2 regions of the Shewanella glacialimarina genome follow, and region 2 is predicted to be linked to the other one. Evidence: predicted binding sites of a transcription regulator. Region 2 holds the regulator's gene; the other holds the start of a gene.
The links. The regulator LexA, encoded in region 2, represses DNA repair genes until DNA is damaged. The targets are predictions, from matches to a motif close to TACTGTATNNNNATACAGTA.
Positions count from the first base shown of each region.

Region 1: FJ709_RS09725 (LexA family protein) is a predicted target of LexA. The motif match lies at 2,482-2,501, and genes of this name have one in related genera.

Region 1 covers NZ_CP041216.1:2,230,193-2,234,386, reverse strand. The annotation lists gene FJ709_RS09735 (DUF885 domain-containing protein) at 1-1,341, shown strand, start outside; gene FJ709_RS09730 (phosphatase) at 1,517-2,269, opposite strand; gene FJ709_RS09725 (LexA family protein) at 2,511-2,930, shown strand; gene FJ709_RS09720 (Y-family DNA polymerase) at 2,933-4,189, shown strand.
Region 2 covers NZ_CP041216.1:4,214,033-4,218,226, forward strand. The annotation lists gene plsB (glycerol-3-phosphate 1-O-acyltransferase PlsB) at 1-1,959, opposite strand, end outside; gene lexA (transcriptional repressor LexA) at 2,210-2,827, shown strand; gene FJ709_RS18435 (cell division inhibitor SulA) at 2,824-3,342, shown strand; gene coxB (cytochrome c oxidase subunit II) at 3,732-4,194, shown strand, end outside.

The DNA.
Region 1 (4,194 bases), 2.0 Mb from region 2:
TCGGCATTATTGGATCAGCAAATGGCTGACAGCCGCAAACAAGCCGCTATAACGCGTTTGGCTTGTTATGTCGGTAAAACCGGTCAACCCGCATTAACTGAGCAAGCAAAAACCTTGTTTGAAACCGCGTTAAACAATAAAGCATTACTCGGCCCAACTAAAGAAGAAGTAGAACAAGCATTAGCCAGAACCGACACCTTACTGCAAGGTTTACAGCAATTATTTGATAAAAATGACTTCAGTCAAGCCGACGATAATTTAGCGCTGTTAAAAAAACAAATTACAGATTACCGTCAATGGGCTGAAAAAACGGTTATTCCTCATGCGCGCACTGACTATAAATTGCCCTCTGAAATTTATGCGTTAAAACTTAAAAGCGCAGGAATTGATATAGACCCAAACTTGCTCATTGAACGTGCTAAAGCAAGTTACATGATCACCAAAGCGAACATGCAAGCTTTGGCTCCGTTAGTGGCAGCAAAGTTTGATATGCCATCGAGTGATTATCGCGATGTGATTAAAGCGCTTAAAAATGACTCATTAGCCAACGATAAAATTGAAAACCACTATCGCGAAATTAACACTAAACTTGAAGGCATTATTACTGCGCAAGCTGTTGTCGACTTACCAAAACGTAATATGATTATGCGTCTTGCCAGCGATGCAGAGGCTGCGGGCAGCCCAGCACCGCATATGTTGCCACCCCCGTTTATTGGTAACACTGGCGAGCAAGGTCAATTTGTACTGACAACCGGCAACCCGGCATTAAGTGGCGATGCCGCTTATGATGACTTTAACTTTAACGCGGTTGCGTACACATTAAGTGCTCACGAAGGCCGACCTGGGCATGAACTGCAATTTGCCGTCATGTTAGAGCAAGGTGTGTCATTGGCTCGAGTGTATTATGCGTTTAATAGCGTCAACGTAGAAGGTTGGGCACTTTATGCTGAAGCTGAAATGCTGCCTTATTTACCCATTGAAGGCCAACTCATCGCCTTGCAACATCGCCTATTACGTAACGCCCGTGCCATGTTAGACCCGATGCTAAATTTAGGGTTAACCACCAAAGAGCAAGCTTACAATTTATTAAGCAATGATGTGGTGTTCTCAAAAGCCGCAGTAAAACAAGAAGTAGACCGTTATACCATGCGTATGCCCGGACAGGCGGGCAGCTACTTTTATGGTTTATCAAGGTTACTTGAAATAAGAGCCGATGTTGAATTGGCCCTGGGTGACAAATTTGACCGTTTAGCCTTTAATAACTTCGTGCTAGAACAAGGCTTAATTCCACCACACTTAATGGCTGAAGCAGTTAAACAACGTTTTTTAACCCAAAACTAATCTATTACGCGAGCTATACTGTCAGCGATAAGCTCAGCGACAAATTGATGATAAAAATCCCATTTAAAGAGCACTTTAATGGGATTTTTATTCAATATTCAATTCATTACTCGCGCCCAATAAACGCCATAACACTCACCACATACGCAGACTAAAGCTGATGTAGTGACTCATTTTATGGCGAATCGATTAACTCCGCGTATTCATCTAAATTGGTGTGGCCTCTTGCCGTTAAAAATGACAGTAATGCTTCAGGGCTGCGATTTAATAATCGCTCGATTGGAAAATCCACTGCATCAATAACTTCAATGCACTTTTCAAAGCCGCCCAAGCTAAATGCAACGTGAGAGTCCGATCCCATCACTAATAATCCGCCAGCGTGTTTCACTGCACTCGCAATATCAGTGCAGTTAGCTAAACTGCCTTTACGAGAGGTTAAGAAAGACGAGTTATTAATTTCAAGCGCGACATTGTGCTCAGCGGCGGCTTTCGCAACCCTTTTGATATCAATCGGATATGACGGATTTCCGGGGTGGGTAATGATGTCAACGTGGCCACTTTCAATGCAATTGATAAGTGCTTGTGTATGCGCTTCTTGGCTAGATGGTGGGAATACCGGCTCATGAAAACCCGCCAAGACAATATCGAGATCGGTTAAATAGCTGCCGTAAAAATCAATTTCACCTAGATCATTTTTTATATTCGCTTCAATACCGCGCAGCATACCAACACCATCCACAATTCTTGGCAATACTCGCATATTCACAAAATGCCAAAAGTGGGGCGCATCTGCCATATCAGGCCCATGATCGGTAATAGCAAAAAGTTTAATGCCTTTGGTTTTGGCTATCGAAAAATACTCATGAACAGTACTGTATGCGTGGGTTGAAGCTATGGTGTGTGCGTGGGTATCAACAGAGAATTTAATCACGGATCTGGCTCTCTTTATCAAAAACATAAACAAACAGTTTACGCTGTAAAGCCTCTATTCTCTATGAAATATGCGCGGTTTAGACCAGTCATAAATCGCCTCCGACTTAAATTCCCTTGTTGATCGGTCTTGCCCTAAAGCTAAAAAATTGGGTGATGATTTTTTGATTTTAATTAAAAACTGGCAATAATCCTTCAATATAATACAATAACTGTATATTTATACAGTGGTGTTTGTTATGCGCATTATTCCTATTCATGCCAGTGCGGGGATTACCGGTTTTGAAAGTCCTGCATCTGAGTATTTACAGTTATCGTTAAGCCTAGATGAACTATTGATTGAACATCCTAATGCCACTTTTATTGGTGTCGCAAGTGGTGACTCAATGCAGGGCGTCGGTATTTTTTATGGCGACCTATTGATTGTTGATCGCCATGAAACCGCCCGTCATGGTGATGTGATTGTTGCCAATTTTAATGGTGAGTTTGTGTGTAAAATTCTGGATAAAAACCGCAGGTTATTATTATCATCTAATGAGTTATATCAGCCGCAAGCGATAAACTATTATGATTCATTCAATATTGAAGGCGTGGTGATTCGCTCTATTCGTTGTCATCGCCAAAGCCCTTTACTGGCCAGCTCGCCCCAGGTGAGTTAACCATGTTTGCTTTAGTTGATGCTAATTCATTTTATTGCAGTGCAGAGCAGGTCTTTCGTCCAGACTGGCGCGGTAAACCCATTATAGTGTTGAGTAATAACGACGGCTGCATAGTTGCGGCTAACCGTCAGGCTAAAGAGCTGGGCGTACCAAAGTTTTCGCCTTACTTCCAGGTTAAGCACTTGTGTCAACAAAAAGGCGTTATAGCCTGCTCAAGTAACTACGAACTCTATGCCGATTTATCGATGAAAATGATGAGTATCATTGGCCGTTTTGCCCCCGAACAGCATGTGTATTCCATCGATGAAAGCTTTCTTTCATTCAAGCAGTGTTATCCCGCCATTCAATGTTTACGCACCCAGGGTCAATTAATTCGTCGTGCAGTATGGAAAGAAGCGCGTCTGCCGGTTTGCGTGGGCATGGGACCCACCTTAACCTTAGCGAAAGTGGCCAATCATGCCGCGAAGAAAATACAAGCCTACAAAGGTGTTTGTGTGATTGATAACGAGCCTGAGCGAATAGCTATTTTACAATCAATGAGTGCCGGTGATGTTTGGGGAGTGGGTCGGCGTATTAGTAAAAAATTAGCTTTAATGAATATCAATAGTGCACTTGAACTGGCTAATATGCCCGCAGGCTTAGCACGTAAACAATTCAGCATTGAAATTGAACGTACAGTGCGTGAGTTAAACGGTCTGGTATGTAAAGTATGGGATGAGGCGAGGGCAGATAAGCAACAAATTTTTTCTACCCGCAGTGTCGGTGAGCGTATTGTTGATTATGACTCATTGCTGCAAGCATTAAGTAAACATGTTGGTATTGCGGCGGTAAAGGCACGCAAGCAGGGAACACATTGCAAAACAATGATGCTGTTTGCCAGTAACTCACCCTATGATGACCATCCCGTCAACTTCAAAGTACTCGTATCATTTGCGTGCCCGACAAATTGCACCAAAGAGTTAACCCAGGCCATGAGCAACGCAGCAGTAAAATTATTTAGAGCCGGTATTCGCTATTACAAAATTGGCGTAGGTCTGCTTGATTTAAGCTGTGAAAAACACACCCAATTCGATTTATTTAACCCACCTAAAGCTAATCCAGCATTAATGAAAACGCTTGATGCTATCAATCAACGCTATGGCACAGACACCTTATTTGTAGCCGCTCAAGGCATTGAACATAAATGGGCCATGCGACGAGAATTACTGACGCCGCAATACACAACCGACTGGAAAAGCTTGCCACTCATTAAGTGCTAAAGAAT
Region 2 (4,194 bases):
TTTCATCAGCGGGTAAAAGTCCTCAACCACTGCCAGAATTTGTTCACGGTTACACTCTTCATAGCGCACTAAACAACTGGCAATTAATGAAGGAATAATCATGATATGAATAATATTATTACGATAATAACTCAAGGTAATAGCATGGTTAGGGTCAATTGCGACAATGTCCCCGAGAGGGTCTTTTTCTAAGGTAAATTTATTGAGTGATAAGCAATGCTTAACAATGGATGGACCATCACCTTCTGCAACCGATGCATAGTCGGAATAAGGAGCTTGCTTTAACAGTTTTAAATAGAAATTTAGCTGACGCTCAAGCTGATGACGTTCTAACGCATTTTGCTCTGAGGCCAGTAATACTAAACTGGTTAACGTGACTGAACTTGCTGCAGCGGCACCATTTATGTTGGTCATCACTTGATTGGCTAGAAGATTAACTGCTGGCGTAACCCATGATGGTTTCTGGTCAGGATCTTTGGCAATTTCTTCACGCCAATCGGGAGATTGCTGTTTCAAAAAGTTTTGTAAATTGATTGGCTCGCCAAAGTTTACGTAACCCTGGCCAAAATTACCCAGCTTACGAATAGCACCAAATACCTGCCAAAGTGATTCCTTCTCTTTTTTCTTACCACTTAATTCTTTATGGTAAGTAGCCACTTCCATCACATGGTCATAACCAAGATAAACAGGCACTAACGTCACTGGACGTTCAATACCACGCAGTACACTATTAATTGTCATGGCTAACATACCGGTTTTAGGCGCAAGCAATCTGCCAGTACGTGAACGGCCGCCTTCGGTAAAGTATTCAACAGCGTAGCCCTTAGCAAACAGTTGATCTAAATACTCACGAAAAATTGCGGTATACAGTTTGTTGCCATTAAAACTACGGCGAATGAAAAATGCACCACCACGACGGAACATTGGGCCTGCAGGCCAGAAGTTTAAGTTGATACCGGCGGCAATGTGCGGCGGCACCATACCTTGGTAATACAAAATATAAGACAGCAGTAAATAGTCCATGTGACTGCGATGACAAGGCACATATACAATTTCATGACCGTCATGATGCAGTTGACGCACTTGCTCAGCGCCTTTGATGTTAATACCACTGTATAGCTTATTCCATAACCAGGTGAGAAAACGCTCGGCAATTCGTACTAAACTGTCTGAATAGTCGGCCGCGATTTCGTCCAGATACTCAATCGCAGTTTCACGCGCTTTTTCTTTGGAAATCTTCTTATTTGTCGCTTCTTCTTCAATGGCCTTATTGATCGATTCAGACTTTAATAACGAAGCAAACAGAGCTTGACGGTTAGGCAGTTGTGGTCCAGTCATTACTTTACGTTGACGGCGAAAATGTACCCGAGCCACCCGAATTAACTTATGAGCAATCGCCTCATCAGTACCATGTTCATCGGCTAAATAGCGTAATGACATTGCGTTAGAGAACTGCACAAAACTATGGCGACCTAGAAATAGAATCATTAACCATTTACGTAACCAGGTTGGATTCTCACGTTCAAGCACAGCAGCTTTCATCGTGTCATCTTCTTTGCCTGGAGTACGGCCCCAGTAAAGACTTACTGGCACAAGTTGAATATCTAATTCAGGCTGCTGACGGTGGAGCGCTAATAAACTGGTAAAACAGTTTAAAAACTTCTCACCACCCTCACGCTTACCAATAATAGGCTTTCGCCCCTCTAAACAAACAACTCGTGGCACTTTCATACCATCAAGTTGTAATGGCGCATAAGGACTTGGTAAGCCTAAACCTTGGGTCATTTCGCTTAATGCTGCAGTGTCACTTATCGACTCTGTCTTCATGACATAAACAATGGGCTTGTCTGGATCGAAGTTTAGATCTGCAAATGGGTCATGTGGCACAACTATCGTTTGCACCATCAGCTTTTGCACCCTACGCAGCAGTCTAAGCATGATTGAATCTGGTTTTGACATAATAATATTCGCAATAAAGCCCTTTTAATATGGGCACATAGGATACCAGAAACTGGTTACCTTTCACTATATGCTGTACACATCAAGCAAAGCTTTTAAATTCAATAACAAATAAATTAAAGCATGCAATTGATACATATAATAAAAAAACTATTTAAGATAATAAAATTAAAAAATAATTGGTGAATACTTGCGCAAACCAAAACACTGTATATAATGACAGTTACTGTATAGAAAGACAGGAAACAACATGAGACCCTTAACACCACGCCAAGCTGAAATTTTAGAGCTTATTAAAAACAATATCTCTGAAACTGGTATGCCGCCTACTCGTGCAGAAATCGCCACACGCCTAGGTTTCAAAAGCGCAAATGCTGCAGAAGAGCATTTAAAAGCCTTGGCTAAGAAAGGGTTTATTGAAATCATGCCCGGCACATCCCGTGGAATACGATTAACCCAAGAAGATGAACCCGAAGAAACAGGTTTACCTTTAATTGGACAAGTCGCCGCAGGTGAACCTATTTTAGCGCAAGAGCATGTTGAACAATATTATCAAGTTGACCCCAATATGTTTAAACCCGCCGCAAACTTCTTATTAAGAGTGCGTGGTGACAGCATGAAAAACATCGGTATTCTAGAGGGTGATTTACTCGCCGTACATAAAATACAGCAAGCCAGAAATGGCCAGGTAGTTGTTGCTCGTGTTGAAGATGACGTGACAGTGAAACGTTTTGAGAAAAAAGGCAATGTCGTATATTTGCACGCTGAAAATGAAGCGTATGCACCTATAGAAGTAGACTTAAGTTACCAAAGCCTGACTATTGAAGGGCTTGCAGTTGGTGTAATTCGTAATGGAGAATGGTTATGAACAAACTAATGGGTACATCCCCGCGTCATCCTGGTTTATGGGTAGATATACCAACTGCAGATATTAATTTAGCGCAGCCTATCACCACACTCCAAACCGAAACCAATGGTAAAGTGGAACTCGGTCAATATGCTAGCCAGTTGGCACTACTAAGCCAGCAAGGTCGATGGATTGTGCTAATTAACCCCGCCAATATCAATTACAAACAGATGTTAGCTAGTGCCGGGGTAAGAATGGACCGCGTATTGTTAGTACATGCAAAGGATGAAATTGAAACACTTTGGGCGATGGAAAAAGCATTAACCAGTGGCACATCCAGTGCGGTAATTTCATGGACTCAACCATTAGATGCACGCGATAGCCGCCGATTAGAGTTAGTGGCCAAAAGTGCCCGCGCATTAGGTGTAGTAATTGAGGATGTAAGCACTCACTTAGGCACTAATTTGGCAACCAAAGCAATTATTTCAAATCAAAATAATGCTGTTAAAACAATTAATTTCACTTCATTTCATTAGTACTAAACGCCGTGTTTACTGAGCCCTGTCTATGTACAGGGCTTTTTTATGCAAACTTTCAGCTAATTAGCTATAAAAGTGATCTTGATCAATGTTTAATCTACAAGTAATGTGTTTAACAGGGTTGAAACATTTTTAACCTAATTGAAACGCTACAGTCTAGATTTTATCTGACAGATAAAAGCGTCAAATCAGAATTGATAGGTTCAGTTGTAGGTATCAGCGTGGTGCACATAAATATAAATCCGTAAGCCTTACACGCTTACAACCACCAAGGTACTTTGAGGTCATCAAGCTTTTTTGGGAACCGAAGAGTTTACATAGAGCAGAGACTTACTGTGTGACTCTTCTTTGTAGTTGCTATTCGCAATTGGCAGAGGAGAAGTCTTGTGAAGCAATGGTTGTATTGTGTAATGGCGGTGTTAATGGCACCTCCACTTGGGGCAAACGAAATGCCCCTCAACATGACAAAGGGTGTAACGAATATCAGTGGCCAGGTTTATGACCTCCATATGATCATTCTTTATATTTGCTGTGCTATTGGTGTTGTGGTGTTTGGGATCATGATTTATTCAATGATCTATCATCGTAAATCCAAAGGCGCGGTCGCGGCAAATTTTCATGAAAGTACCAAAGTAGAAATTGCTTGGACCGTGATCCCATTCGTTATTTTAATTGGTATGGCCATTCCAGCCACTAAAACCCTTATCGCTATGGAAGATCCGTCTGACGCGGACTTAACCATTAAGATCACTGGTTCGCAGTGGAAATGGCATTACAGTTATTTTAATGAAGATGTCGAGTTCTATAGCATTTTATCCACTCCTCGCACCCAAATTGACGGTGATGAAA